DNA from 4 places in the Paenibacillus sp. YPG26 genome. Region 4 is predicted to be linked to each of the others. Evidence: predicted binding sites of a transcription regulator. Region 4 holds the regulator's gene; each other region holds the start of a gene.
What was found. The regulator Rex, encoded in region 4, represses fermentation and respiration genes when NADH is low (regulators of the CRP and FNR family bind a similar motif). The targets are predictions, from matches to a motif close to TTGTGAAATATTTCACAA.
Positions count from the first base shown of each region.

Region 1 (7,717 bases), 1.8 Mb from region 4:
AGTAGGTTTTCCACTAGTCTTATCTTATCAATACCCACTGGGAGTTGTCAATAATAGACGACAAAAATACTTTGCTATTCGTGTCAAAAGTCCGAACCCGTGCAGCAAAGTATTTTGATTGTATACTATTTACTTTTTGCCTGTTCCAGCAGATCGCGCAATTCCTCACGCTTGAATACATAAGATTCACGGCAGAAATCGCATACCACTTCGGTCTGCTCATCTTCCTCCATCAGCTGGTTAAGCTCGCTCTCCCCAAGGCTGATCAAAGTCTTCTCAACCCGTTCTCTTGAGCAGGTGCAGGCGAAGGTAATATCCATTTCATCCAATACCCTGACGTCCGGGATAATCCATTTCAGCATTTCTTCAAGCTCCAAGCCTTGATCAAGCAGAGAAGTAACCGGAGGGAGCTGTCCTATCGCCTGTTCGATGGCCGCAATCTCTTTATCATCGAGACCCGGAAGCAGCTGAATAATGAACCCCCCGGCCACAATGACCGACGAATCACTGTCTACAAGCACGCCGAGTCCCACCGCAGATGGTGTCTGCTCGGATACAGCGAAATAATAGGTGAAATCCTCTCCAAGCTCGCCAGAGATAATAGGCACACTTCCGCGATAAGGCTCCTTAAGTCCAAGATCCTTGATGACATGGATGAATCCGCTTGTTCCAACGGCCCCAGCCACATCCAACTTGCCCAGGCTGTTGCTCGGAAGATGGACATGCGGATCATTCACGTAACCGCGGACCTGCCCATTGGCATTCGCATCAACGACAATCTGACCGATTGGACCATCGCCCTTCACCTGGACGGTTAATTTCTCATTGCCCTTCATCATCGAACCCATCATGGCTGCCGCCGTAAGAGTACGCCCAAGGGCGGCCGTTGCGGTCGGATAAGTGTCATGCCGGCGGCGCAGCTCATCCACGAGCTGGGTGGTTCTTACAGCAAAGGCACGCACTTTCCCATCCATTGCCGTTCCTCTTATCAAACGATCCTTCTCTTGGCTCATATTCCGTTACGCCTCCTCATAGTTCTCAGATGTACCAGCTTAGTATATGGAGATAGTCCGGCTTCATGTCCCGGAAGAGGTCCTGTACGTTCCACCCTCCGATTAACAATTCCGTTCATAAATCAGTCTTAGTCCTTCTAGGGTGAGCAGCGGATTGACCTCTTCAATGCTGCTTGTCTCGCTGGCAATAAGGCCCGCCAGTCCACCCGTGGCTACTACTTTAGGCTTCGTGTTCATCTCGCTGCGTATTCTTCCAACAATTCCATCCACCTGACCCGCATATCCAAAAATAATACCCGCCTGCATGGCATGAATCGTATTGCGTCCTATCACCTTTTTGGGCTTCTCCAGCTCAATGCGCGGCAGCTTCGACGCGCGCTGATAGAGCGCTTCAGTGGCAATGCCAAGGCCCGGCACAATAGCGCCGCCCAAATAATTGCCTTTTTCATCTATACAATCGAAAGTCGTCGCCGTACCGAAATCAACCACGACCAAAGGGCCGCCGCCATACAGCTCTACAGCTGCCACCGCATTGACAATCCGGTCGGCACCGACCTCCCGCGGATTCTCATACCGCAAATTAAGCCCTGTCTTGATCCCCGGGCCCACGATAAGCGGGGCTTTCTTCAAATAAGTCTCACACATCTGCTCCAGCACATGCATCAGCGGAGGAACGACGGAAGATATAATCACACCTTCTATATCCCGTACATCAATATGCGACATTTGAAACAGATTATGTATCAAAACGCCATATTCATCCCCCGTAGACTGCCGGTTGGTTCCCAACCTGAAATGGTGCAGCAGCTCACGGTTCTTGTAGATTCCGAGTACAATGTTCGTATTGCCCACGTCAACCACAAGGATCATGGCTCTCACCTCACTTTCTTGTCATTCAAATCCAGACTGATGTCCAGACTTTCAAAAGAGTAAGTTAGCCTGCCTACAGAAATTACATCTACTCCGCTTTCCGCAATTCCCCTTAAGGTAGCCAGCGATACATTCCCCGAAGCCTCCACCGTAACATGGGGAGCCGATGATTTGATCCGCTGAACCGCCTGCTTCATTAATTCCGGCTGCATATTATCGAGCATGATAATGTCTGCTCCGGCCGCAAGCGCCTCCTCGACCTGCTCCATATTCTCGGTCTCGACTTCGATTGTCATCGTGTGCGGAATATTCGCCCGTGCCCGGCCGACAGCCTGAGCGATACCGCCTGCTCCCTTGATATGATTGTCCTTAATCATAACGGCATCATACAAGCCAAACCGGTGGTTCGCACCTCCACCCATGCGTACGGCATACTTCTCCAGCATCCGGTGACCCGGAGTTGTCTTGCGCGTATCGACCAGTCTCACATCGAGCCCTTCCAGAGCATCTACATACGCGCGCGTGCGCGTTGCAATCCCTGATAAGCGCTGCAGCAGATTCAAGGCGAGTCGTTCCCCGGTGAGAATGCTGTGTGTGCTGCCCTCCACTTCAATCAAGACGGTTCCCTTGGCGGCATACTGCCCTTCCTCGGCATGAGCCTTAAATGTAAGCATAGGATCCACGACTTCGAATACAAGCTGGGCGACAGGGATTCCCGCGATAATTCCATCGTCCTTGGCATGGATAATTCCCTTGGATTCATGCCCGAATGGAATAGTTACCGATGTGGTTACGTCTCCAGAACCGACATCTTCTCTTAGCCAGCTACGGACGGATTCAATCAGGCCTTCATTATATCCATTAAATATCATTGATCCCAGCCTCCAACATTCCTTTTTGATGGTGGTGAACAATGCGCTTCAGCCAGTCGGTGTCTCTGCGTTCCGGATAATCCTCCCGGTAATGTCCACCGCGGCTTTCTTGCCGGGCAAGTGCAGATTCCGTTATGAGCAGCGCACAAGTCAGCATATTCGCATACTCCAGTTCCTCACTGCGCCGCAGCTCGAATCCAAAGATATCGGTCTGCTGCTCCAATTCCTGGAGAACCTTCTTGAGCGAGTCCTCAGTCCGTCTGACTCCCGCATGCCGAACCATCGCCTTCTGAAGCTTCAGTCTACGCTCGCTAATCTTGAAGCTGGCCGGGCCCGACCGCTGAGCCTGGTAAGAGATATTCTCCCCAGCTGTCTTCAAGGGAACAAGCTCCCGGATCCGTTCCACAATCCGGCGGCCGAACACAATCGCCTCGGTTAAGGAGTTGCTGGCCAATCGGTTAGCTCCATGAATACCTGTTGAAGATACCTCGCCGCAAGCGTACAGCCGTGCGACCGAAGTCTCTCCCTGCAGATTCGTCATTACCCCGCCCATCATATAGTGTGCAGCAGGAGCAACTGGAATCCAGTCACTGGTAATATCAAGCCCGTACCGAATGCAGGTCTCATATATGGTGGGAAAACGATTCATCACCATCTCTGGGGACTTGTGTGTAATATCCAAATAGACAAAAGTGGACTTCGTGGCTTCCATCTCACTGACAATCGCCCGGGCCACAATATCCCGCGGAGCGAGCTCCAGCTGAGGATCATACTTCTCCATGAACCGGTCTCCATGAATGTTACGGAGAACTGCTCCCTCTCCTCTAACCGCTTCCGAGATCAGAAACCGCGGAGCTCCGGAATAGCTTAGGGCGGTAGGATGGAACTGGATAAATTCCATATCGCGGATAAGCGCTCCGGCACGGTAAGCAATCGCTACTCCATCCCCCGTAGCTACCTCCGGGTTTGTAGTGTAGCGGTATAGCTGCCCGGCTCCTCCGCTGCACAATACTGTCGCATCTGCACGCAAGAAGTACCTTCCACCATCAGGACCCTGGAGCAACGCACCCAAGCATTCCTCATTTTCTGTAATCAAGTCAATGACATAATGATGTTCCAGTATCTCAATATTCTGGCTCTCACGGACCTTTTGGGACAGCGCACGCACAATCTCATATCCGGTAGCATCCCCATTCGCATGAAGAATACGCCGATGGCTGTGGGCAGCTTCCTGAGTCAATGCTAATTCGCCGTCCTCCTGATCAAAGGCAGCTCCCATCCTTATAAGGTCTCTTACTCCTTCAGAGCCCTCATGGACCAGCACATCCACCGCAGGACGCAGACAGAAGTCAGCCCCTGCAAAAAGCGTATCATCCCGGTGCGACTCAGGAGAGTCCTCCTCCGAAATTACGGCCGCGATTCCCCCCTGAGCATAACGTGTATTGCTCTCCATTAAACCGTTCTTCGTAATCAGGACAACACGGCGGTCTTCACTTGCCTTAATTGCTGTGAATAAGCCCGCAATCCCCGTACCAATAACAATCACTTCTGTCTCGCGTACCGGAATTTCTCCCAGATCAAAATCCACTAAGTATTTAGGTATCATTTCGTTCACCTGTCTTTAGGGCAAGAGAGTAGCGCATGCTACTTAACTTGTAACATGCGCTCTAGGGATGCTCTGGCTTTGTCTGCAACAGCCGGAGGTACATACACTTGTGGCTGCATAGTCTCCAGACATTTAACCAGCTTCTTCAGATTATTTACTTTCATATTCGGACATACCAGAAACTTGGTAGCAAAAAAGAACTCTTTATCCGGACTATCCAATCTGAGCTGATAACCTGTACCGTCTTCTGTCCCGACAATGAACTGCTTGCATTCGGATTGCTTACAGTAATCAAGAATGGCTGTAGTGCTGCCTACAAAGTCTCCCATCTCAACGACCTCAGGACGGCACTCGGGATGAACCACGAACTGGGCCTCCGGATACTTAGCCCTCATTTCAACCACGTCTTTGACCGTCAGCATGTCATGGGTGTTGCAGTACCCTTCCCAGATGATCATCTTCTTATCGGTATGCTGCTGAACATAGGCACCCAGATTCTTGTCCGGTACCCAGATGATTTCGTCCGCATCTACAGAATTAATCACTTTCACCGCGTTAGACGAGGTGCAGCAGATATCTGTCTCTGCCTTGATCTCTGCTGAAGAGTTAATATAAGTAACGACCTTGGCATTCGGATGCTCGGCCTTCACCTTTCTTAGTCCGTCCACATTCACCATATCCGCCATTGGGCAGCCTGCCCGCTCGTCAGGAATAAGGACTGTCTTGTTCGGAGCCAGGATCTTGGCGCTTTCTCCCATAAAGTGCACTCCGCAGAATACAATGACCTCAGCATCGGTCTGTGCCGCTTTCTGGGCCAGCAAGAAAGAGTCTCCGCGAAAATCGGCGACCTCCTGGATTTCATCTCTCTGATAGTAATGAGCTAAAATAATGGCATTCCGTTCTTTCTTAAGCTGTGCAAGCCGCTCCCGAAGTTCGCGGTTCTGCTCGGCTTTGCGTTCCAAAGCTAGTGCCTCCACCAGACATCCTCCCCTGTATCTTAACAGCAATATGGATTAAATTAAGCCTCTCCCATCCGGTCTCTATGTCTATCCGGACAATCCAAAACTTTGTGCATTGTTTAACAATTAATTTACACAACGTGAGTTCTGCTGTCAATCAGCCGCAGTCCGCAAAAAAACCGGAAAACACCAAGTGTTTTCCGGTTTGCTTAGACAATTGCTTCCTATATACCTTTGTTGATCCGTCAGAAAGTTGCTAATTACAGCGGCGTGCTGCCACCATTTCCGCTTCCATCTTGATCCTTCGGCTGCGGTGGTGTTGTAGGGGCATCCTTCACGGTTCCCTCAGGTGTATCCACTGGATGATCGCCGCGGATGTCATTTGCTGAGCTTCCCGGAACATCATTCGGGATATCTCCGCTTGGACCTTGCGGCTGAGCTTCCTCATCTCTAGCTTGAATGCGTACATTCACATCTCCAATTGTATCTACAATCGGGGCGCCAGATTCCGACGATCCACTTCCGTCTCCATCCGGATCCGGAGTTAGCTTGCCTGTCTCGATCAACTGTTTGATTTGATCCAGTTCGAGTGTCTCCACCTCAAGGAGTGTTTCAGCAATGAGGTGAACCTCTTTGGAATGTTTCATCAACAGCTGCTTACAACGTTCATAGCTTTCACTGATGAAACGCTGCATTTCCTGATCGATCTCATAAGCAATGGCATCACTATAGTTCTGCTCGTGCCCAATATCACGGCCCAGGAACACTTGACCTTGGGATGTTCCGAACTGCATTGGACCCAGCTTCTCACTCATACCATACTCAACAATCATGCTGCGAACAATGCTGGTAGCCTGTTGGAAGTCACTGTAGGCACCTGTTCCGATTTCTCCGATGAACAGCTCCTCAGCTACACGTCCCCCTAGAAGGCCGGTAACCTTATCAAGCAGCTCCTGCTTGGTGACCAGCATGCGGTCTTCCTTAGGCATCATAATTACATATCCACCAGCACGGCCACGTGGAATAATAGTAACCTTGTGAACCATATCCGCATGTTCAAGGAAGTAACCCACAATCGTATGACCCGCTTCATGGAAAGCCACTATACGCTTCTCACGGTCACTGACCACGCGGCTGCGCTTCTCAGTACCCACGATAACACGGTCGATGGCTTCATCTACTTCACGCATGGAGATATCCTTGCGGTTACGGCGTGCGGCAAGCAATGCCGCTTCGTTAAGCAAGTTCTCCAGGTCTGCGCCAGTGAATCCGGTTGTACGCTTAGCGATAACATCCATGCGAACATCCTTGGTCAGAGGCTTATTACGCGCATGCACCTTAAGTACAGCTTCACGGCCCTTCACATCTGGGCGGTCAACCGTAATCTGACGGTCAAAACGTCCCGGACGAAGAAGTGCAGGGTCAAGAATATCCGCACGGTTCGTTGCAGCTACGATAATAATGCCCTCGTTGCCTCCGAATCCGTCCATTTCTACAAGCAATTGGTTGAGCGTCTGCTCACGTTCGTCATGTCCGCCGCCGAGTCCGGCACCGCGCTGACGACCTACCGCGTCAATCTCGTCAATGAAAATGATACAAGGAGCGTTCTTCTTCGCATTCTCGAACAAGTCACGGACACGGGACGCGCCGACACCGACGAACATTTCCACAAAGTCCGAACCTGAAATACTGAAGAACGGAACGCCTGCTTCACCAGCTACTGCACGGGCAAGCAAAGTCTTACCTGTACCTGGAGGGCCCACCAGAAGTACCCCTTTAGGAATACGGGCTCCGACAGCCGCGAATTTGCGGGGATCCTTCAAGAACTCAACGACTTCAACGAGCTCCTGCTTCTCTTCATCCGCACCGGCTACGTCTTCAAAGGTAACCTTCTTCTTCTCTTCATTGTATAACCGGGCCCGGCTCTTGCCAAAGTTCATAACCTTGCCGCCGCCGCCTTGAGCCTGGTTAAAGAGGAAGAAGAACAGAATGAACATAATAGCGAGCGGAACGATCGAGGTCAGGAGCGTAAGCCAAATGCTGTCGCCCTCCATTTTGTCCCAACTGTAGCTTATTTTGTTCTTCTCGCTGTAATCAGTAAGTTCAGCGACTACATTAGTATCATATGGAACATAGGTCTGAAAGCTTTCTTTGTTATCGACCTTGTTCTTGTATTTACCGGTCACCCGATATGCATAACCGTCAAATTGACCTGTCAATTCCTTGACATTGTTCGCCTGAAGCTGCTGGCGCAATTGGTCATATCTAGGGGTGTCGGCCGCTTCGCTCCCACCGCTGAGGAATTGGACGATGCCCACCACGACTAAGAAAAGAATTAAATAAAAACCAGAATTCCGGATGAACCGATTCATCCCCTACCTCCTCTCAAAACACTTA
Region 1 is NZ_CP084530.1:59,230-66,946, reverse strand. It holds gene hslO (Hsp33 family molecular chaperone HslO) at 126-1,013, opposite strand; gene LDO05_RS00310 (type III pantothenate kinase) at 1,116-1,883, opposite strand; gene nadC (carboxylating nicotinate-nucleotide diphosphorylase) at 1,889-2,755, opposite strand; gene nadB (L-aspartate oxidase) at 2,745-4,361, opposite strand; gene nadA (quinolinate synthase NadA) at 4,400-5,338, opposite strand; gene ftsH (ATP-dependent zinc metalloprotease FtsH) at 5,581-7,692, opposite strand.
Region 1: the regulator Rex is predicted to act here: its motif matches at 5,429-5,446, upstream of nadA (quinolinate synthase NadA).

Region 2 (7,717 bases), 1.8 Mb from region 4:
TAGATATATATGAAAAAAAGACATTGACACTGATAATGATTATCAGTATCTTTAAATATGAAGTTGATAATGGTTATCATTTGGCTCAATTGAGAATACAGCTTACCGGAGAGGGAGAATGATGATGGTATCTTTACAGACCTCACACTTGGATATAGCTTACGAAGACCGATTAATCGTTGAAGATTTGAATATACAGATTCCTGAAGGCAAGATTACAGCTCTTGTGGGAGCGAATGGTTCCGGCAAATCGACAATTCTTAAGACCATGGCCCGGATTATGCAGCCGAAGGGCGGCAGTGTGATTCTGAACGGCAAGTCTATTCATAAACAATCCACCCGCGAAGTAGCCAAGCAGCTGGCCATTCTTCCGCAGAATCCGACTGCCCCGGAGGGCCTGACTGTGTATGAGCTTGTCTCCTATGGGCGGTTCCCTTATCAGAAGGGATTTGGCAGCTTGAGAAGCGAGGATAAGCAGGTCATTGAGTGGGCAATTGAAGCCACAGGCATGCAGGAATTCAGAGACCGGCCTCTTGACCAGCTGTCGGGCGGGCAGCGTCAGCGTGCCTGGATTGCGATGGCTCTGGCTCAGGAGACGGCGATTCTGTTCCTTGATGAGCCTACTACTTTCCTCGACATGGCCCACCAGCTTGAGGTTCTTCATCTGCTTGAACGGCTTAACGCGGAAGCCAATCGCACGATCGTTATGGTCGTGCATGATTTGAACCATGCGGCACGTTATGCCAATCACGTCATTGCCATCAAGAAGGGGCAGGCCATAGCTTCAGGTACTCCTGAGGAAGTCGTAACCCAGGATGTGCTTCGTGAGGTGTTTGGAATTGAAGCTGATATTGTGACGGACCCTCGCAGCGGCGTGCCCCTGTGTCTTCCGTATGATCTTGCTTCCCGCCCCCATGAGCTTAGACCAGCCAAGAAATCCGCTGTCCGGCCAGCGGGTGTGGGCATGAGAGCGGCATCTTCAAGATAGCCTGGAATATTAGCCAGGTCACAGGAAGGCAGGGACATTTGTGAAACTCAATTATGAACAGTTCGAGCAGTTGTTCAACATCGTAAGAGAAGAGCCTCATGATGCGGTTCTAAGCATTCAGGCTTCTGACCTCCTTAAGGAAGATCAGGCTATAGATTTCCTTAAGGCCTTTCAGGCAGAGATCAAAGGGCAGGACTTGCAGGTCGCTTCCACCTACTTCGCTTCGGCATGGCGCGGAGTATGTGTTGTATTTCAATACATGATCTCTCTAAGTGAGACGCGATTGGATCTCTCGTTGACCAATTTGTCCCTGCATATCAGCCGGAAGAAAGGTTACCCGGCCCTATTCTTCCTGCTTCAAGATGCGGCTGAACATCCTTGGCCTGCACAGGAACGGGACCGCTTGAGAGCAGATGCCCTTGAGGGCTTCTACAGGGATACACTGCGCCCGGTGTTCGGGATGCTGGCAAATGTATCGGGGCTTCCGGCGGCCCAGGTCTGGGGACAGCTGCCGCTTGGTGTTGCCTATTACATCAGGCATATTAGTGGTGAACTGGAACATGAAGCGGATCGTCTCCGTCTGCAGGAAGACCATGAGTATTTGATTAAGGGCGTGGATTCCTCCGTCTTTGGCCTTAGCAGAAATCCATTTAACTACAAGCCCAAATGGATTGAAGATCTATATAATCCAGGTCAGTTGTCGCAGATGAAGCCCACCTGCTGCCTGGCTTACCGGACGGATACGGGGCATGGATACTGCTATTCCTGTCCCAAATTAACCCGTGAGCAGCGGGAAGAAAAGGCGGCGTCCATCAGGGCCGCGGTGAAGTCTTCATAAAGGATCGGACTGCGCAGCAGCGGTCCTTTTTCTTTTGCCGTCCTATGAATTGCACCTGTGCGCGCGTTCTCGTATCATGAGAAGGAAGGCGTACAAACACAGTCCGGTTGGTAGTCCGGACCTCTCTATGGCACAGAAGCGAGTCATCCGCTTTGGCCGTTCGAGAGCAGTAACCTTCCCCCCTCGGGATGTCCTTCGCTTTCGGATGAACAGAGGGGGTTAACAGGTATGACGTTAACAGTGTATTACGAAGGCCGGTATTGGGTGGGTGTGGTGCAAGAAGAGGAAGAAGGCAGATTACGGGCTGGCCGATTCATATTCGGCACCGAACCGGCTGATGCCGAGGTGCTTGAATTTATTAGCAAGCATCTAACTTCACTTATGGAATCGATGACAGCCGAGGTGGAGGGTAAGCTGATGCCCACACGCCGGGTGAATCCCAAGCGGCTTCAGAGGCTTGCAGCCGAGGAGAGCAGAGCGCATGGCGCCGGAAGTTATGCCGATCAGGCGATTAAGCTGCAGATGGAGCAGCGGAAGCGGCTGAGGCGGGTGGTCAGCAAGGCACAGCGTGAGGAATTTAAGGAGCGCAAGCGGGAAATCGTGCGGCAGAAGGCCAAGGACAAGCATAGGGGCCGTTAGCTCGTCATTGTAATCTTGTATGCTTCGTGTTAGTGGAATAAGCCGCCTCCCTCATGGGGAGACGGCTTATTTCACATAGAAGGAGATCACGTCGTATCAGCGCGAGCCTTCTTGTCTTTGCTCTTGTCCTTGCTTTTCTTCGTTCTCATTCCCACTTCTAATTCCATCGTTTCCATTTCTATTCCCAGCTCCGTTCCTATTCCTGTGCCTGATCCTGCCTAAGCTGCTGCAGCGCTTCTTCCAGAGGAACGTCTCCCTCAATCATCTCGAATGCGCATAATTCGGTCTGAGGAAGAGACAAGGCGAGAACCGCTGCCTTGGCAACGTCATCTCTGGAGATCCGCCCGTGCCGGGTCGCCCCTATGGATGTCGTAACCCGTCCAGTCGGCGGTTCGTTCGTCAGGCCGCCCGGGCGAATAATGGTATGGTTCAGCGTGCTTTCCTCAAGCACCTTCTCGGCCCGTCTTTTGGCAAGCAGGAAAGGCTTCAGCAGATCCGGCATCTGGTCAGGCGCTAGGGTACCGACCGAGCTGATCAGGATGAACCGCTCTACACCATCCAAGATGGACTGCTCAATGAGCCGTACCGTGCCTAGATGGTCAACTTCTTCCGGATTGCCAGAGGCCCCCGCGCCTACAGCACAGATCACCGCATCCGCTCCCTTAAGTCCTTCCGAGAATACCCCGTTCAGATCCCCGATAAAAGGTTCAGCGCCCACCTGCCGTATTGCTGCTGCCTGATCTTCTGTTCTAACTAGTCCGTGTACCCGATAACCGGCATCAATTAAATCACGGACAATGCGCCGTCCTGTCTCCCCGTGTGCTCCGGCGACAAAAATGGTTTTCATGAAATCCGGCCTCCTTATCAAAATTCACGCAGCATGATCCTAGATTCATCTTTCCCTTATATGCATTCCATTACCCGCATAATTGACCTTTAAAAAGAAAAGGGGGAGTGGATAGGCCACCGTCCCACCGGGGAGACTAGGATTGCAGCAGTTCCGCCAAGCGTAAAAGACAGGCAACAGAGCGGTAACAGCAACAGCGCAGCACCATCAATAGCAGCAGATATCCTCCAATGCCCTCATATCATGACTTGTAAAAAAGCAATTAGAAACAACGCAAAAAATGCTTCTGATTGTGAACAATATGTGAATAACTGCTTTACCTATTGTAATGTGAAAAAAATCACACTATAATAACGTCATGAGGTGAATTAATTCACAAGATCATCCTTTTAAAAGTGAACATTTTCACAAGATGATGAAGAGATAAGATGAGCGCTGAAAAATATTTTGCTTATAAATATGGAGGAGGAAGTAATTATGAAAGTAGCAGTTATCGGATGTACCCATGCAGGAACCGCAGCTATCGTTAACACCGCCAAGTTGTATCCAGAGGCCGAAATTACCGTGTACGAACGTAATGACAATATTTCCTTCTTGTCTTGCGGGATCGCCCTTTATGTGGGTGGTATGGTTAAGGATCCTCAGGGTCTGTTCTATTCCTCGCCGGATCAGCTTGCCGAGCTGGGTGTGAATACGAAGATGCTTCATGAGGTAGTGAGTGTAGATACTGACAAGAGTGTGCTGGTCGCACGTAATCTGGAGACAGGTGAAGAATTCCAGGATAGCTATGACAAGCTGATCGTAACTACAGGTTCATGGCCAATCGTACCCAAATTCGAAGGCAGCGAGCTTAACAATATTGTTCTCTCGAAGAACTGGAATCATTCCAATGCGATTATCGAGAAGGCTAAGGATTCCCGCAACATCGTGGTTGTAGGTGCCGGATATATTGGCGTTGAGCTTGTGGAGGCTTTCCAGCTGAATGGCAAGCAGGTGACGTTGATAGATGCCGAAGAACGCATTCTCAGCAAATACCTGGATCCAGAGTTCACAGATGCCATTGAGGACAATCTTAAGGAGCATGGCATTAAGCTTGCTCTTGGGGAGAAGGTGACCCGGTTCGAAGGCGAGTACGGCAATGTAACTAAAGTCGTAACCTCCAAGGGGGAATACGAGGCAGATCTCGTGATTATGTGTATCGGCTTCCGTCCGAATACGGGCCTGCTGAAGGGTCAGGTGGATATGCTGGATAACGGTGCGATCATCGTGGATGAATTCATGCAGACGAGCAAGAAGAATGTGTATGCCGCTGGTGACAGCTGTGCGGTCTTCTATAATCCAACGAAGAAGCATGCTTATATTCCGCTGGCTACCAACGCGGTTCGTATGGGTACGCTTGTAGCCCGCAACCTGGTTGAGCCTACCGTGTCCTATATGGGAACTCAAGGTACCTCGGGCATCAAGATTTATGAGGATAACATCGCCGGAACCGGGCTGACTGAGGTGGCAGCCAGAGAGGCGGGAATCGATGCCGATGCCGTCATCATTAACGAGAACTACCGTCCTGAATTCATGCCGACACATGAACCTGTCAAGCTGAAGGTCGTATTCGAAAAAGAAACCCGCCGCATTCTCGGGGCACAGCTCATGTCGAAAGCGGAGCTTACTCAATCGATCAATACGATTTCGGTATGCGTTCAGAACAATATGAAGATGGAGCAGCTGGCCTTCATCGACTTCTTCTTCCAGCCGCATTACAACAAGCCTTGGAACTTCTTGAATACCGCTGGTCTTCAGGCGCTTCCTCCAGTTCCATCGAAGCAGCCGGCACATGTCTGAACCAGCCTGCTAACCATAGCTTGACATCTCCACAGCTGTCCTCCCATAAGGGGGGCAGCTTTTGTCATGTTACAAGGTCTCTTTTTGTTATGTGAAAATATTCACTAATTATGATTTTTGTTACTTTATAAGCGGTGGGCACGCACTACAATAGGGTTGGAGTGAGAGACCAATCTATTGAGGAGGCCTTTAGTATGGCGTATTATAAACCGGACCAAATTGCAGAGATAACGGTTCAGAACGGAACACACAAGGCACATAACAAGCTGGCTAACATGTTAATTCTGGGATTTTTGGCGGGAGCCTTTATTGCCTTGGGATTTTTGCTTGATATTCGCGTTATTGCCAGTGCGCCTGAGGCGTGGGGCAGCTTTGCCACATTTATTGGAGCTTCGGTGTTCCCGGTAGGGCTGATTCTTGTCCTGCTTGCGGGAGGTGAGCTGCTGACGGGCAATATGATGGCAGTTCCGCTTGCCGGGATGGCCAGGAAGATTACGCTTCGCGAGGGAGCCATTAATATTCTTGTGATAACGCTAAGTAATTTTGCCGGTGCACTGTTCGTTGCATATTTCTTCGGGCATGTGGCGGGATTGACAGAGACCGGCCCTTATCTGGCCAAGACTGTCGAGATGGCTGGACATAAGCTGGATGCCACTTTTATACAGGCTTTTGTGTCGGGAATCGGATGTAACTGGCTGGTGGCGCTTGCGGTGTGGTTATCTTATGGGGCTGATAATATGAGCGGCAAAATCCTCGCCATCTGGTTCCCTACGATGTCCTTCGTGGCAATTGGATTCCAGCACGTGGTTGCAAATATGTTCCTGATTCCGGCTGCAATTTTTGCAGGGCATTACACATGGGCCGTGTATTTCGGGAATTTCGTTCCGGTATGGCTCGGGAATCTGGTAGGCGGATCCATCTTCGTTGCAGCGGCGTATTATGTGGCCTATCTCCGGGGTGTCAAAGAGAAGACGGCAGCGAAGCCGGAGTTAAGGGGCACAGAGCCGCTTCGCAAGAGCGTGGTCTAGAGTGTACCTTACAACACAAAAATTCAGCATAAAGCAGGATTTGGGGGAATAACCCTGCTTTATGCTGAACATTAGTTATTATTACCTCCCTGGCTCTGAGTTGAAACGGGTTGAATTATTATTTTTTGCAGTCGGAAGGCGCTCCCTTTATGATAGATTTGATCAGGTTAAGGGGAGAGATGAGCTTGATAGACCAAGAGAATGGAATATTCCCCGCGGTGTGTCCACTGGATTGTCCAGATACATGCGGGTTATTACTGCATAAAGAGCATGGAAGAATTGTCAAGGTGACGGGTAATCCTGAGCATCCGGTTACTCGCGGCGCCATATGTAACAAAGTACGGAATATGACTGAGCGGGTATACCATCCGGAGCGGGTGCTCTATCCACTCAAGCGTATAGGCGCGAAGGGCGAGGGCAAATTCGAACGCATCTCTTGGGACGAGGCTGCTGCGGAGATTGCCGCCCGGTACAAGCAGTTGATCGCGGAGCATGGTCCTGAGACTATTCTGCCGTACAGCTTTTACGGCAATATGGGGATCCTCAGTGTGGATGGCATGGACCGGAGGTTCTTCAACCGCATGGGATCAACCAAGCTCCAGCAGGGGATCTGCAATGCTGCGGGTAATGCGGGATTTAAGTATACGATGGGTTTCGGCGGCGGGACGATTCCGGAGGATGCTGCGGAAGCCGAGCTGTTCATTGTATGGGGCGGCAATATTGTTAGCACGAACATGCATATGATTCCGATTATCGAACAGGCCAGGAAGCGCGGAGCGAAGCTGGTTGTGATCGATGTTCACCGCAACCGGACCGCAGAGCGGGCCGACTGGTTCATACCGCTGTATCCGGGAACAGACGGAGCACTAGCTGTGGGGATGATGCATGTTCTGTTTGACCGGGGTCTGGTGAATGAGGCGTTCCTTGCCCGGTACACGGTAGGTCATGAGGAGCTGCGAGAGCATGTCCGGGAGTATACACCTGAGCTTGTAAGCACGATTACAGGCGTGCCTGCGGAAGACATTGTGAAGCTTGCCATGATGTATGGGAAGACTTCACCGGCGTATATTCATATTGGCAACGGGCTCCAGCATCATGACAATGGCGGTATGACAGTCAGAACCATCACCTGCCTGCCTGCGCTGACGGGTCAGTGGCTGGTTAAGGGGGGCGGGGCCTTCAAGTCCAATGGACCCTATGCCAAAGTTAACAGCGAAGCGCTGGAACGGCCTGACCTGCGGCCGAACCCGGAAGCGAGAAGCGTCAGCATGAATCAGCTTGGCGATGTGCTGCTGCAGCTTGACCCTCCCATTCATGCCTTGTTCGTCTACTGCGCCAACCCGGCTGTAGTGGCTCCGGAGACAGGCAGAGTGGAGCAGGGGCTGCTGCGTGAGGATCTGTTCACCGTGGTTCATGACCTCTTCATTACAGATACCGCGAAATACGCAGATATAATTCTCCCAGCCACATCAACCTTTGAGAATACGGACCTGTATACTTCCTACTGGCACACTTATGTGCAGCTTCAGGAGCCGGTG
Region 2 is NZ_CP084530.1:3,589,093-3,596,809, reverse strand. It holds gene LDO05_RS17015 (ABC transporter ATP-binding protein) at 125-988, shown strand; gene LDO05_RS17010 ((2Fe-2S)-binding protein) at 1,029-1,826, shown strand; gene LDO05_RS17005 (YjdF family protein) at 2,055-2,465, shown strand; gene LDO05_RS17000 (SDR family oxidoreductase) at 2,662-3,312, opposite strand; gene LDO05_RS16995 (FAD-dependent oxidoreductase) at 3,790-5,151, shown strand; gene LDO05_RS16990 (formate/nitrite transporter family protein) at 5,346-6,179, shown strand; gene LDO05_RS16985 (molybdopterin-containing oxidoreductase family protein) at 6,359-7,717, shown strand, end outside.
Region 2: the regulator Rex is predicted to act here: its motif matches at 5,241-5,258, upstream of LDO05_RS16990 (formate/nitrite transporter family protein).

Region 3 (7,717 bases), 950 kb from region 4:
ATGAATGCGGGGCCGGAATCAATTCATATAGCATGTGGGCCGCGAACAGTGTGAGCATCAGAATGGCGATAGAGCCGCCCTGAAGAACCTGGCCGAGCGCCTGACGTTTGTGACGGAACTGAATCTCCCCGTACCAGAACAGAAGTGCAGCCGCCGCGAGTCCCAGCATACAGCGGACAGGTTCAGTAAGGATTCCCGAGCTTACTGCGGCATTGAAGCCCCACAGGATGCCCAGCAGCAGAACAAGCACAAATACTCTGGGCAGCCAGATTCGGGCAATTAAATGTTCCCAGTCAACCCGGGGTTTCGGGACTTGGGAATGAACAGGTCCCTGTACCGGTTCACGGCCTTGATCATCCGGGGGAACTCTGCGTTCTTGTCGTGACCCCGGGAAGGGCCTCACTTTCTGGGTCTTGCTCTGTTCTTGCCGCAGCTGTTCAAGCTGCCTCTCCAGGTGCAGCACTTTCTTCTCCAGCTCATCAACCCGGTGTTGAATATCCAAAACTCAGGCACCTCCTATAAGTTGCCGTACAACTGTGTTGCTGACTCTTCATAAATTTGGTAATAGTATACCACGAATCGGGAACCGGTTATCCGCGCATGCGCGCTGCCTGCCAATATTTTCGTGTCGATAGAGCTAGTCTTTTCTGATAGTATTGCGGGGTTCGACAGTTAATCAGAAGAGGTGGACTAAGGTGAGGCAGGCAAAAGCGGGAATGGCGGTATTGTTGGTCATTGGTATATTAAGCGGTGTGCTGGGTGTACAGGGCAAGGTCTCTGCCAGCGCAGAGAATCTTCCATTTACGGACCTCGGCGGTGCTTATGGAACTTACGAGATTGCTAGTCTATATAACAAAGGGATCATGAAAGGAACATCTCAGACTCTGTTCTCTCCGGACAGGCCGATTACGCGGGCGGAGAGCCTGACCGCGCTAATTAGGCTGCTTAAGCTTGAACCGGTTCAGGGGTCTGTTGCCGCATTCGCGGATGTGCCTGCCAGCAGGTGGTATTACGGTACAGTGCAGGCAGGTGTCAATCTCGGAATAACCGAAGGGACATCGCCAGCTGTATTTGCTCCTGAACAGCCTTTAACCCGTCAAGAGGCGGCGGTATGGCTCGTTCGCGCCTTGAAGCAGCAGAATAACGAGGTGAGTGTTGCGCCAGCATTCAGTGATCGGGGGAAGATGGCCAGCTGGGCTGTGCCGTCGATCGCCAAGGTACAGCAGCTGGGTCTGATGCAGGGAGACGGAGGGGAGTTCCGGCCAAATGATCCGATTACACGCCAGGAGACGGCGGTGTTGATGGCAAGGGTTCTTGAGACCCGTGATTGGTCTTCCAAGATTAACGGGATGCCTGCAGCGGGTATCCAGCTGGGCTGGCAGTATGGCCAGACCACCGCCCAGTATGAGCAAAGTGTGCTGAAATCGAACGTGAATACGCTGTCTCCGCGTTGGCTCTTTCTGGAGAAGAACGGGACGGTCGGTCAGGCGGTCGACCGGTCCCTTATCAGCTGGGCCCAGGAGCATAACAGGCAGGTGTGGCCGATGGTGGGCAACCGGTTTGATGCGGATGCCACACATTATATCCTCACAGACCAGGCAAGGTCAGCTGCCGCAATCAAGCTGATCGGGGATCTGGTTCGGAACTACAGTCTGGACGGGATCAATCTGGACTTCGAGAATGTCTATCCTTCGGACAGAGCAGCCTTGACCTCGTTCGTGCGGAATTTGGCGGTACGTCTTCATCAAGAGGAGGCGGTGCTCTCCGTCTGTGTCTCGCCGGATCTCGGGACCGACTGGACGGAAGCCTTTGATTACGCGGCACTGGGAGCTGCGGCGGACTACATGGTGCTGATGGGATATGATGAGCATTGGGGAGGGGGAAGCACAGCAGGTTCAGTCTCTTCGCTGCCTTGGCTGCAGAGAGGGCTTGACCGGCTTGTTGCGGTTGTCCCTGCGGGAAAAGTTATTCTGGCCCTTCCTTTATATACACGGGATTGGTCTCTGAATAGGAACGGGGCGGCGGTCTCCTCGGCAGAGCTGACTTTGATCCAGCAGAATAGACTGGTTGCACAATATGGTCTTCGCCCTAAATGGAACGGGGGGATTCAGCAGTACACTGCCGAGTATACATCGGGAGCCGTGCGCCACCGGATCTGGATGGAGGACGGACGTTCCCTGTCAAGGAAATATGCAATGGGCGCAAGCCGCAGGGTCGCAGGCTTCGCGTATTGGTATGTGAACAGTGAGAGCGCGGATGTCTGGCCGGCTCTGCGAAATGCAAACCGGTTCAGCGGGTACGCTTTCTGAGGATTACTTCCCTCTACGGAGCACTTGATTCAATACCTCGGATAGAATAAGCCCCATTGCTATGGCGCCTGAGATAAGAAAGGCTTCAGCAGCCAGCTGGACGGCTGCAGTATAATCATTCTCCACGAATTGGCGCATGGAATCATAAGCGAGACCACCGGGGACAAGAGGTATAATGCCGGCAACACTGAAGATGATGAGAGGCATCTTATAGAATCGGGCAAAAAACAGGCTGAGCATCCCCACCACCGCAGATGCGCAGAGGGAAGCCAGCACAGGACCTGAGCGCGGCTGCACCATCAGATAGATGAACCAGCTCAGCATGCCGGTCAAGCCGCATTGGAGCAGGGAGCGCTTGGGCGCGTTGAACAATATTGTGAACGCAGCGGATGCGATGAAGCTGACGACCAGCTGGGCTGCCATAACCATATCAGATGACCTCTTTCATGATTAGAAAAATATAAACAGGACAGCGATGCCTGTCCCGATAGCGAAGGCGGTCAGAAATGCTTCCGCTCCGCGCGAGAGACCGGATACCAAATGGCCGGCCATCAAATCCCTAACCGCATTTGTGATCAGCAGGCCGGGAACGAGGGGCATCACAGAGCCGATAATGATCTTGTCAAGCTGGGCGCCAATTCCTGACTGAACCAGCAGCATGGAGACCAGGCCAACAAGGAAGGCGGCGAACAATTCGGCGAAGAACTTGACCTTGACCAGTCTGTGGAAATAAACCACGGCGGAGTACCCGATCCCGCCGCTAATGAACGAGGGGATCAGATCCCTCCAGTCACCTTGGAACATGATCGTGAAGCTGGCGCTGGCAATGGAGGCTGCGGCGATCAAGACCCATACGGGAAAAGCGTGTGCGGCTCGATCTATTCCCAGCAGCTCCTGCTTGGCCTCAGCTGCCTGGATTGTTCCATTCGTGAGCCTGCGGGAGACACTGTTCACAGCCGTCACCTTCTGCAGATCCGTGGTCCGTTCAGCAATCCGGATCAGCTTGGAGGAAGCCTCGCTTCCCGCTTGGAATATAATCCCGGTCGGTGTTACATAGCTATGCGATAGAGGGATGCCAAGACTTGCGGCCATACGTGTCATCGTGTCTTCCACACGGGATGTTTCGGCTCCGCTTTGCAGCATGATTTTGCCGGCGAGCAGACACAAACTGGTAGCTGTGTCCACATCAGCTGTGGCTAAGGATTCAGAGGAATCCGGGTTATGCTCCATATGGATCTACTCCTTCTTGGCCTGTAACTCGATTTGAACGAACCTATTATATCATGGGGAGACAGACGGCGGCATGTTTAGCTTGAAGGGGAAAGGGTAAGTGATAATGAAGCTGCACAAGTTATAATTGTGACAAATTTATAAAAATAATTTGAACAAATTATGAACATTTTGTAGCGGATTGTGGTATACTTAATTTAAAGCAAGCCCTTTCAACATTTAATCAGGAGTGATGAACATGTCAGCTAAAGTATATCCTTTCAGTAAAGTCCAGAAAATGAAAGACGATGGCTATACCGTTGCCTTTTATATGACTGTAATATCCTGGGCGCTCCTTGCATTCGGTGTTGTGCTCTGTCTCTTCAATCTCTCTGAGTTCAATGACCGCAATATGGCCTTGATGGGCGGCCTCGGTGCCATGATCGCCAGTGTATTCGTGTATACGATTGGAACCTCGATTTATCTGGTTCAATCCAATTCGCACAAGACTAATGACTAAATGAGTTCTTGCTATAGAACGGAAATTTATTAAAAAACCCTTTAGACGAATGTCTTAAAGGGTTTTTTTGCGTCCATATTAATAGTTGTGAACACTTCGTGAAAATAATGTCTGCAAATGGAAAGGAATTTATGACGATTTCGTTAAAACGTGACAAATCTCACATGCAATCTGATAAACTGAAACAGCTTTGATCTGTATGGGTATTTATATTAATAAGTACAGCTTGAACCTGTGGTATCCATCGGTTCATTCTGTACCTGATGAAGAGGTGATGGGAAAATGAAAAGCAAGCGGACCGGCTGGAAACTGCTCACGATTCTGGTCTTGAGCTATGCTGTGATCATCGCAGTGTCTGTAGCTCTCGGATGGGATAAGTTCATCGTGCTTGATCCGAAAGGACCTGTGGCTGAAGTTCAGCAAAAGCTGATCATTCTAACAGGACTTATATGTATGGCCGTCGTGATTCCAGTGATTGTACTCATGGTCTACATTGTGTGGAAGTACCGGGATACTCCAGACAATGATGCGCCTTATCAACCAGAATGGAATGACAGCAAGCTGCTGGAGACCATTTGGTGGGGGATTCCAATTCTTATTATTATCGTGCTCAGTATCTTCACAGCGCGCGATACGTATAAGCTTGCCAAGCCCCCGGTAACAGACTCCAATCCGATTACCATCCAGGTGACTTCACTGGACTGGAAATGGCTGTTCCAATACCCGGATCAGAAGATTGCGACTGTTAACTATGTGCAGATTCCTGCAGGTGTTCCGATCAGGTTCCAGCTGACTTCGGATGCGCCGATGAACTCCTTCTGGATTCCGCAGCTCGGTGGTCAGGAATATTCCATGCCGGGTATGGCTATGCAGCTGTGGCTGCAGGCAGACAAACCAGGCAAATATTTCGGCTCCGGGGCCAACTTTAGCGGTAGGGACTTCGCCCACATGCAGTTCGAGGTGGAGTCGAAGCCTCAGGCAGAATTCAATGAATGGGTGAAAGAGGTCAAAGCCTCCTCGCCAGAGTTAACCAAAGAGGGTTACACTCAGTTGGCGAAACCGAGCACGGCCAAACAGGAATTCTTCTCATCTTATCCGGATGAATTGTATACCGAAATCGTTGATAAGAATGGCGGTATCTATATGAAGCACTCGGATGGCTTGAATTCCGGAAGTTATAACGGTTCGACAAGACCATAATGATAGGCGAAAGAGGGTAACGTAATGTGGGAAAATATTAAAGAGTTCGCCTCCACTTTTTTCGTCACCGGTGATCCGCTGATTTATGGTGCGGATGTAGCCATCGTACTGACGAGTATCGCGATCGTCTTTGTACTGACGTATTTCAAGAAGTGGACGTGGCTTTGGCGGGAGTGGATCACTACCGTCGATCACAAAAAAATTGGTATCATGTATCTCATTGCTTCACTGCTTATGCTTTTCCGCGGCGGGGTCGATGCGCTGCTGATGCGTACACAGCTTGCTCTGCCAAACATGAAGTTCCTGCAGGCAGATCACTACAACGCTGTATTTACAACACACGGTACGATCATGATCCTGTTCATGGCGATGCCGCTGATGTTCGCTTTGTTCAACCTGGTTGTGCCTTTACAGCTGGGCGCCAGGGACGTAGCTTATCCGTTCCTGAACTCCCTGAGCTTCTGGTTGTTCCTTATGGGAGCCATGCTGTTCAACTTGTCCTTTGTTATCGGGGGTTCACCAGATGCGGGATGGCTCAGCTATCCGCCGCTCTCCGAACTGTCCCATAGCCCGGGTGTCGGGCAGAACTTCTATATATGGGGGATACAGATTTCAGGTATCGGTTCCCTGGCAACCGGGATTAACTTCCTGGTAACCATCTTGAAGATGCGTGCACCGGGTATGAAAATGATGAAGATGCCGCTGTTCTCCTGGTCTGTACTTTCCAGCTCGATCATGATCATCTTTGCATTCCCGATTCTGACCGTTACGCTGGCGCTTCTCTTCCTGGACAGGTTCCTGGGCGCTCACTTCTTCACCATGGATCTGGGCGGCAACCCGATGCTGTACGTCAACCTGATCTGGATGTGGGGTCACCCGGAAGTATATATCGTGGTTATTCCGGCCTTCGGTATCTTCTCTGAGGTGGTCGCCACCTTCTCCAAGAAGAAGATATTTGGTTATAAATCGATGGTCTTCTCCATGATGCTGATCAGTATTGTCTCCTTCTTCACTTGGGCCCACCACTTCTTCACAATGGGTTCCAGTGCGAACGTTAACGTATTCTTTGCCATCTCGACGATGGTTATCGGTATACCAACAGGGGTTAAAGTGTTCAACTGGCTGTTCACCATGTTCCGGGGACGGATTACCATTTCACAGCCGATGCTGTGGACCCTTGGCTTCATCCCATGCTTCGTTGTGGGTGGGGCAACCGGTGTCATGCTGGCTGTAGCTCCGGCCGACTACCAATATCACAACAGCTACTTCCTGATCGCCCACTTCCACCAAGTGCTGATCGGGGGCGTTGTATTCGGTTATCTTGCAGGGATGTACTACTGGTGGCCGAAGGTGTTCGGATTCAAGCTGGACGACCGTCTTGGTAAATGGGCGTTCTGGATGTGGAACATTGGCTTCTATGTATGCTTCATGCCGCAGTACGCACTCGGCTTCATGGGTATGACCCGTCGTCTGTACACTTACGGATCAGACACAGGCTGGGATCTTGGCTGGGCGCCGCTTAACCTTGTATCTACAGTAGGTGCGTTCCTGATGGGGATCGGGTTCATCTTCCAGGTATGGCAGATCAGCTACAGTATCCGCAAAGGCGAGCGCGACCTTACCGGGGATCCATGGGGAGGACGTACGCTCGAGTGGTCAATTCCATCTCCTGCGCCAATGTATAACTTTGCGGTAGAACCGCATGTAACTACGGATGACGCTTGGTGGAAAGTCAAGGAAGACAGAGCCAAAGGCATTAAGCCGGCGCCTGTCAAGCTTGAACCTATTCATATGCCGAAGAACTCGGCGATACCGTTCATCATGTCGGTATTCTGGTTCATTGCCGGATTTGGATTTGTATTCGATTGGATGTGGATGGCGATTCCGGGTCTTGTTGGAGTTGCGGGATGTATGCTCGCCCGTTCCTTCTCGTACGATACGGATTATTACATTCCGGTTGATGAAATTGAGCGCACTGAAGCAGCTTTAAGAGGGAGGACCGTTTAATGGCACACGCGACAACAGAGCATTCCCACGCGCATGAAGCCCACGAGAGTCACGAGTCCTTGAAGGTGCTTGGCTTCTGGATCTTCATCGTTACCGATATCTTGATATTCGGCACATTGTTCGCCTGTTATGCGGTGCTTCATACGCATACGAACGGCGGACCTGGTGCCAAAGAGTTGTTTGAAATGCCAGGCGTTATCGCAGAGACCTTTATCCTGCTTACAAGCAGCTTCACAAGCGGTCTTGCTATGCTTGCCTTGCACAAAGGCAAAGTGAAGCAGTTGATTGCCTGGCTGGCTGTAACCGCGGTACTGGGCGCTGCCTTTATCGGCTTGGAGCTTCACGAGTTCGTAGTTCTGGTTGAGGAAGGTCACAAGATTTCCAGTAATGCATTCCTGTCTGCCTTCTACACGCTGGTGGGTACACACGGTCTTCACGTCATGATCGGTCTTGTATGGATGATAGCGCTCAT
Region 3 is NZ_CP084530.1:872,919-880,635, forward strand. It holds gene LDO05_RS03930 (DUF2339 domain-containing protein) at 1-502, opposite strand, end outside; gene LDO05_RS03935 (S-layer homology domain-containing protein) at 696-2,309, shown strand; gene LDO05_RS03940 (threonine/serine exporter family protein) at 2,313-2,732, opposite strand; gene LDO05_RS03945 (threonine/serine exporter family protein) at 2,760-3,539, opposite strand; gene LDO05_RS03950 (hypothetical protein) at 3,778-4,038, shown strand; gene LDO05_RS03955 (ubiquinol oxidase subunit II) at 4,321-5,238, shown strand; gene LDO05_RS03960 (cbb3-type cytochrome c oxidase subunit I) at 5,263-7,245, shown strand; gene cyoC (cytochrome o ubiquinol oxidase subunit III) at 7,245-7,717, shown strand, end outside.
Region 3: the regulator Rex is predicted to act here: its motif matches at 4,187-4,204, upstream of LDO05_RS03955 (ubiquinol oxidase subunit II).

Region 4 (7,717 bases):
CCGAGTTCGGCGAAATGGGTAACTTTCTGAATGCGGGACAGAATCAGCTTCTTCTCCGCCTGGGTAATTGCCCACTTCTCCAGCTGTTTATCTAGGCTTGTCTCTATCATGCTGTATGCATGGTTCAATTTGTCTGAATTCTCCTCAACGAGCAGAACATCTAATCCTTTTGCTGCAAGCATTTCACAAATGCCCTGGCCCATCGTACCGCCGCCGATAACGCCTATTTTTTTAAAGTACATGGTGTCTCTCTCCATCCTTTGTATTAATCCCTACATCTTATTATACCCCTGATGTCGAATAATACATCTTTTTATACCCAACATCTAATAATATCTTAGCACGAATAAAAAGTAAAAAAAAATTACCAACCTGATAAAATCAGGCTGGTAACAGAACGCTGTCACGAAATTGACAACGAAATTGTTCTCCGGAGAGACGTTCCTCATGTATAAGAATTTCAAGAGATTTGTCGAATACCGCCGAGTGCGCAATCAAAGCAGATTTGGTGCGTGCCGCAAGATCATCCAGGATCCGGCTGTTCTCATTCATGAGAACCTCCTTCGTAACCATATCCATATTGACAATGCCAAGCCGGGTGAGCCCTGACGTCATCATCGTATGCACAAGCTTGAGCGCCTGCTCAAAGTCATTGCGGGAACCCGTACTTCTGCCCCCATAATAGATCTCCTCGGCAGCAGCTCCTGCAAGAGCGACCATTATCTGTCCTTCAAGATATGATTTGGTATATAAATACTGCTCCTGCTGTGGATTATGACGCACATATCCCAAGGCCTGCCCACGAGGACTTAGAGCAACCTGATTCACACTGCCTGGAGCCACAATCTCAGCCAGCACAGCATGTCCGAGTTCATGCACAGCTACTCTGCGCTTCTCTTCCTCCGTTGACTCCCTGTCTGTCTTCTCACCGAGCATAACCTTGTCCACACCCATAGACAAGTGACGCTGGTCAATGATCTGAAGGTTCTCCCTCATGGCATAGATGGCTCCTTCATTCATGACACTCTCCAACTGGGCTCCTGAGAAGCCATAGGTCTCCTCGGCAAGCCTATCAAGGCTAACGTCCGCATTCAGCGGCTTATTCTTGGCATGCAGCTCAAGAATGTGCTTGCGCCCTTTCTTATCAGGCAATTCAACCTGGATATGACGGTCAAAGCGTCCTGGGCGCAGCAGCGCACTGTCCAGCATCTCTTTGCGGTTCGTTGCTGCAATGACCAGAATGCGAGGGGCGTCCGAGTTATAAATACCGTCCATTTCCGTAAGAAGCTGGTTCAGGGTCTGATCGTACTCCCTTTGCTGGCCGCCTTCACGTTTGCCCCCGATTACATCAATCTCATCTATGAAAATAATTGCGTTCTCTTTCTTCTCCTGTGCGGCACGTGTACGGGCTTCCTTGAACAATTCCCGAATGCGTCCTGCACCCACGCCTACATACATTTCCACGAACTCAGAACCTGAGGCTGCCACAAATACGGACTTGGTATAATGAGCCGCAGCCTTAGCCATCAAGGTTTTACCGGTTCCCGGAGGACCGGTCAGCAGGATACCTTTTAGCGGACGAATCCCGAATTTCTGAATTTCTTCATGTCTGACCATGAAATCAAGGGCCTCACGAAGCTCCTGCTTCGCATTATCCTGTCCACCAATTTCTTCAAAAGTCAGCTTAGCGGGACCCGCCTTCTTCCGCTTGCGGTCCTGGGAAGCACCTACGGTAATTCCGCCTTTCATTTGAACCACCGCAAAGAGAGCACCGACCATAGCTAATCCAATCACGATCGGAATAATATTAACTCCGATATATGCAAGGAACACAAGCAGCACCGTGACAACCCCGACAACGATTTCTTTCATGAACTTAGACATTATTCCATACCCCCATCTCACCCGGCACACGCGGAAGTATTATGAACTTGCTGGCTTTACCGTCAGACAGAGATACATAAATGTTCTGATTATCCATTACTGTATTCACTGATAGTCCTGGTGTACCTTCTTTGAGCTTTTCAAGCGTAACTGGAATCTCGGTATATTTCTTGTTGTCCATAGCTTCCGCTACCGGAAATAGCGCTCTTGACCACCACTGATCAAGCACTTTGTTGGAGTGATCCACCACGGTTAATCTTAACTTGCGAGTGCCGATAATTGACTTGCCATCCACCGTCAACTGCTTAACCAAACCTCTTAAATCTGTTTTTGGCTCCAAATCGAGTTTCAAGTCCACCTGTTTCTGGTTAATATCAAATTGAGCATTCTTCACACCTTCATAATTGGTAACCAATTTCTTGAGCGGGGCCTCAACCCCAAACTGACTATAGGCGAACCACCCACCAAAAAGAAGGGTAGCGGAGATAACAGCGCTAGTAATTAATGGTACAAGACGTAGTTTCAATGGATATCCCCCTTAATAAAATCAATACATTAATAAAATTAATACATAAGATACATAAGAATTGCAGCTTTCGAAAAAATTAACGGATTTCTCCGTTTTTTTGTGTACCCTTTTATATTCATTTGTACAAGCAATAGTATATCATAGAATATATACTTTTTTCTAAGCTTATTTTAGAAAATAATTGAAATTATTGATATATTCTTTCAAAGTTCAAGAATTGTTCGCAATTCAAAAAAGACCTTCCTATTTAATTAGGAAGGTCTTTTTGCTTAGGCACACCTGCAATAAAGCCTATCGATTCGGTAATGTATAAGTATTAGGCAATGCCTGTCCATCTGTGAACCGATAGAATTTGTAGTTGTAGTGATCGCCTTCTTTATAGAACAATTGATATACGTATTGCTTCCCAGTCCCTTGGTCAAAGATACCCGGAACAAGACGAACAATGGAGATATCCGGCATCTGGGACTTGATGCTGCTCTTAACCTGTTCCAGGCTAACCCCGTTCTTGGCCAGCTCCTGATGGTCAACCTTGCCGTCCACGACCCAGACTACAATATCTTCTCCTGCTGCATTTTTCCCTTCAATAACCCAGCATACCGTATCCCATACAGATTTACTGGCATGCGTGAACGAAGCCAGATTAGCCTGCTGCTTGGCTACAATCACCGCCGCGTCCTTCTCATTCCAGTAATCTTCCATGGTATACACATAGTAGCGCTGAATACCGAACAGGATCAGCAAGACAGTAAATACGGATATCAGGATCCGTTTTGTTTTTCTCTTCATGCGATCACTCCCCTTCACTCAGAAGTGCTCCGCTTAGCGGGAGAGCAATCCTTCGAAACAAGCCTGAGCTTCTCTGCGCACCCGCTCTTCATCAATGGTTAGACAGCTGCCATGCTTGACTACCTGATTCCCGTTCACCCAGACATGCTCTACATCTTTAGGACCCGCTGAGTATACAATATGTGATATAAAATCCGTATGCGGAATAAAATGAGCCTGGTCTGTGTTCAAGGCAATGAAATCTGCTTTCATGCCTTCAGCCAGCCTTCCGGTATTCGGAAGGTATACCGACTCTGCCCCGTAGACCGTTCCCATCTTAAGCGCTTCTTCTGCCGGTACAGCTGTAGGATCACCGGATACACCTTTATGGATCAAGGCTGCCAACCTGATCTCTTCGAACATATCCAGATTGTTATTGCTGGCAGCCCCATCTGTACCAAGGGATACGACCACGCCTGCCTTCTGTAGATCAACAACACGGGCAACTCCGCTTGCAAGCTTCAGATTACTGCCTGGATTGTGCGAGACTGCAACTTTATGGTTGGCAAGAATCCCGATTTCTTCATCAGTTAGATGCACACCATGGGCAATGATCGAAGGCCGGGAGAAGAAACCAAGCTTCTCCAAATGCATCGTTGGACGAAGACCATACTCTTCGATATTCTGCTGCACTTCAGCAGCTGTCTCGGACATGTGGGTATGGAGCGGCAGATCCAGATCATGTGCAGCTTGTACGAACTTCTCAATGAACGCAGGCGGACAAGTGTATGGGGAATGCGGAGACATCATGGTCGTAATCCGGCCATCCGCTTTGCCATGCCAGTCCTTAGCGAACCGTATTGCTTCCTCAAGCTTCTGCTGCTGTACGTCCTCTGGGCACAGCCCGATGGCACCGCGCATCAACACAGCACGGATACCCGATTCGTCAGCTACCTTCGCCACTTGATCCATATGATCATACATGTCCAGGAAGGTTGTTGTTCCTCCTTTAAGCATCTCGACCACAGACAGGGCTGTTCCCCAATATACATCACGGGAAGTGAACTTCGCTTCCATCGGCCACATTTTCTCCTGCAGCCACGCCTGAAGCAGCATATCATCTCCATAACCACGAAGCAGGGACATCGCAGCATGACCATGTGTATTGATCAGTCCTGGTGCGAACAGCAAGCCTCTACCATCGAACGTATCTGTTCCTTCTTCAATCTCCGGGCGGGCCTCTCCCACATATGTAATCAGATCGTCCTCAATTAACATATATCCCTTAACAACAGAACGTCCCTCTTCCAACACAGCAAAGCTTCCATTCTCGATTAACCATTTACGACTCATTTGTCAGTGCTTCCTTTCCATCTCCCAAATAATAGGCCAGACTGAGCAGATCGGTTGTAAAATCAGCAGCGTGCAGCCGCACTTGTGCAGGCACCTTCAAAATTGTAGGCGCAAAGTTAAGAATTGCTTCAATACCGGCTTCGATAAGCTGATCTGCAACGCGCTGCGCCTCAAAGTCAGGGACCGTGATGATTCCAATCCGGATCCCCAGCTTCTTCACGGTAGCAACCAGATCTTCTATCGGCTGCACAGTTAGAGAATTTATTTTCTGGCCGACTTTCTGCTCTGAAGCATCGAACACGGCCACGATCTTCATGTTATCCTTCAGATAAGTATTGTAGTTGGACAGAGCCTGACCCAGGTTCCCTGCTCCAACCAGAGCCACATTAATCTGCTGGTCCAGATTGAGAATCTGGCGTATCTTCTCTATTAGATAGGCGACATCGTAGCCAATACCTTTTCGTCCGAAATCACCAAAGTAAGCAAGATCCTTGCGGATTTGAGCCGGATTGAGATCCAGCTTCTGCCCAAGCTCCTGTGAGGAGACGGTTGAGACTTCCCGGTGACTCAGCTCATTCAGAAAGCGCAGATATACGGGCAATCTGCGCACCACCGCATCTGAAATTTTCTCCGACTTCATTTCTTTTCCCCCTAATGCAATTGAGTCCGGTCATTACCGGTGCTGAAGCCATTCCGAAATCCGGGGCACCATCTGATTGGTGGGCATATGCTCCATCTTCGGGCCTGGCAGAGAATACAGGAAATACTTTCCGTAGTAGGACTCCAGAATTCGCGTATCATATACAATTACGATACCGCGGTCCTGAGAGGAACGCACAAGCCGTCCAAAACCCTGCTTGAAGCGGATTACTGCTTGCGGTACAGACAGCTTCATAAAAGGATTCTTCTTCTGCTGCTGCAGCCTTTCGCTCTTGGCTTCCACCAGTGGATGGTTCGGGGGTTGGAACGGCAGACGCACGATAGCCAGACTCGTTAGAGCCTCACCGGGTATATCCACGCCTTCCCAGAAGCTGCTTGTACCGAGCAGGACAGAGGCCTGCTGGCCCTGAAATCTCCGGGTTAGCTTGGTCCGGTTCCCGCTGTCCACCCCTTGTCCAATGACAGTGATCCCCTGAGCGGACAGAACCTCCTTCAGCGGATCATACACCTGTCTCAGCATCCGGTATGACGTGAACAGTACGAGCATCCGACCCTCCGTAGCCACCGCCGAGTCTGCGAGAGACTGCACAAGTGTGTTCACAAAATGATCGTCCCCGACACTGCCCTTCACACTCGGGAAATCCCGGGGGATGACAAGCAGAGCCTGTTCCCTGTACTTGAACGGGGAAGGAAGCAGTGAAGTGAGCAGCTTATCCTGCTCGGAAGCTTCCGTTAGACCCAGCTGTTCGATCATGTACTGGAACGACTTATCTACGGATAAGGTGGCAGAAGTCATGATGACACTTTTCTTTTTGTCAAAAAACAGGGCTTTAAGCTGTTCGCTTACCTCTACAGGCACCGCAAAAATCTGCAGAGACCGGCTTCGGTAATGACCGTTACCCTCAAGCCAGTAGACGGTCTCCTCATTGTCAAGCTTCATAAATGAACGAATACTGTCCCTCTCTGCTCCCAAATCCTTGAAAAGTCCACTGATATCCGTCACCAGGCTCTCGGAGCTGTAGTTGTCGTCATCATCCTTCAGCTCATTCACCATACGTTCACCCTTGCGGATTACCGTGCCCATGGTCATATAGATCTGATTCTCGATTTCACTAAGCGCATCCCAATTCTTAGGCTTCTTGTGCGGAAGCAGACGAAGCACGAACTGTCCCGGATCTCCCGGAGCCGCATCGCTTCGCTCAGGCATAAGTCCGAACAATTGATCGCTGAGACGATCCCAGCTCTCCTTGATCTCAAGAATCTCCGGGTACAGATTATCAATCACGCTTACCCACTCACTTGCTTTCTCAGACCCACTGGTCTGAAGCTGGGCCCGCAGGTTAGGGAGCTGCCCGGTTCGGCTGTCCTTGTAGAGGCGGGTCAAGGTATGCACGACGGTGAAGTACTTCATATTCATACCTAAATGCTTGCCTGCTACTTCTTCCAGATGGTGCGCCTCATCAATTACAAGACGTTCATAACTTGGAAGCAGCTGATGCCCCGCTTTCACATCTGTGAACAGCTTGGAGTGATTCGTGATTACCACATCAGCCACACCTGCCTCATGTTTGGCTTTATGGTAGAAGCACTTGCGGAACCACGGGCATGAGCGGCCGAGGCATGAATCCGATTCGCTGGCAACCGTCTCCCAGAAATCAGCCCCCCGGTTACCCTGGTTCAGTTCTTCATCATCGCCCGTCTCGGTCTGGGTCAGCCATACGATCATCTGAGCGGCTATCATTACCTCTTCCTTGGGTGTCGCGAAGTCTCTCTTGTTTATTTTATGTTCAAATTTGCGCAGACACAAATAATGCCCCCGTCCTTTGAAGATGGCTGCCCGAAATGGAAAAGGAACCACGTCCGTGAGCAGAGGAATATCCCTCTCGCGAAGCTGCTCTTGCAGGTTAATAGTATGTGTACTTACCATAACCTTCTCTTCAGACTTAACGCTGTGATAAATTGCAGGCAGCAGGTAACCGAGTGACTTCCCTGTGCCGGTGCCCGCTTCAACCAGGAGGTGCTTCTCCTCATCAAAGGCCTGCATGACGTCTCCAAGCATAATATTCTGAGCTTCCCGCTCCTCGTAACCGGGAAGTTTGCCCTTCAAATTGGCACGAACCTCATCCATGAACTGTTCGAAAGACTTATCCTCAAGAGGATTATCGAAATCATCACTCCGCGGAGGCTTGATATCGATCCAATCTTCAGTACGAAGCGCGAATTGACGATAGTACGTATAGCCATCGGTTGAAGGATCCGTCTCCCGTTCTCTGTCCTGCAGTGCAGCATCATAGAACCATCCCAGATCACTGTCCTCGCCTGAGAACAGGTCAGACAGCCGCTGCAAAGCAAGCAGAGGAAGCTCATCAATTTCTTCCAGACATTTAATAAATATAAGTGCGGTTGCCAAAGCATCGGAATCCGCTTGATGCGGTCTCTCATGAGTTATTCCGAATTCACCCGACACAAAGCCAAGCTGATACGAGGTAAGCGAAGGAAACATCACTTTCAGGAAATCCATCG
Region 4 is NZ_CP084530.1:1,827,490-1,835,206, reverse strand. It holds gene LDO05_RS08655 (3-hydroxyacyl-CoA dehydrogenase family protein) at 1-242, opposite strand, end outside; gene LDO05_RS08650 (AAA family ATPase) at 382-1,884, opposite strand; gene LDO05_RS08645 (hypothetical protein) at 1,877-2,410, opposite strand; gene LDO05_RS08640 (cell wall elongation regulator TseB-like domain-containing protein) at 2,705-3,202, opposite strand; gene LDO05_RS08635 (amidohydrolase) at 3,236-4,534, opposite strand; gene LDO05_RS08630 (redox-sensing transcriptional repressor Rex) at 4,524-5,174, opposite strand; gene dinG (ATP-dependent DNA helicase DinG) at 5,208-7,717, opposite strand, start outside.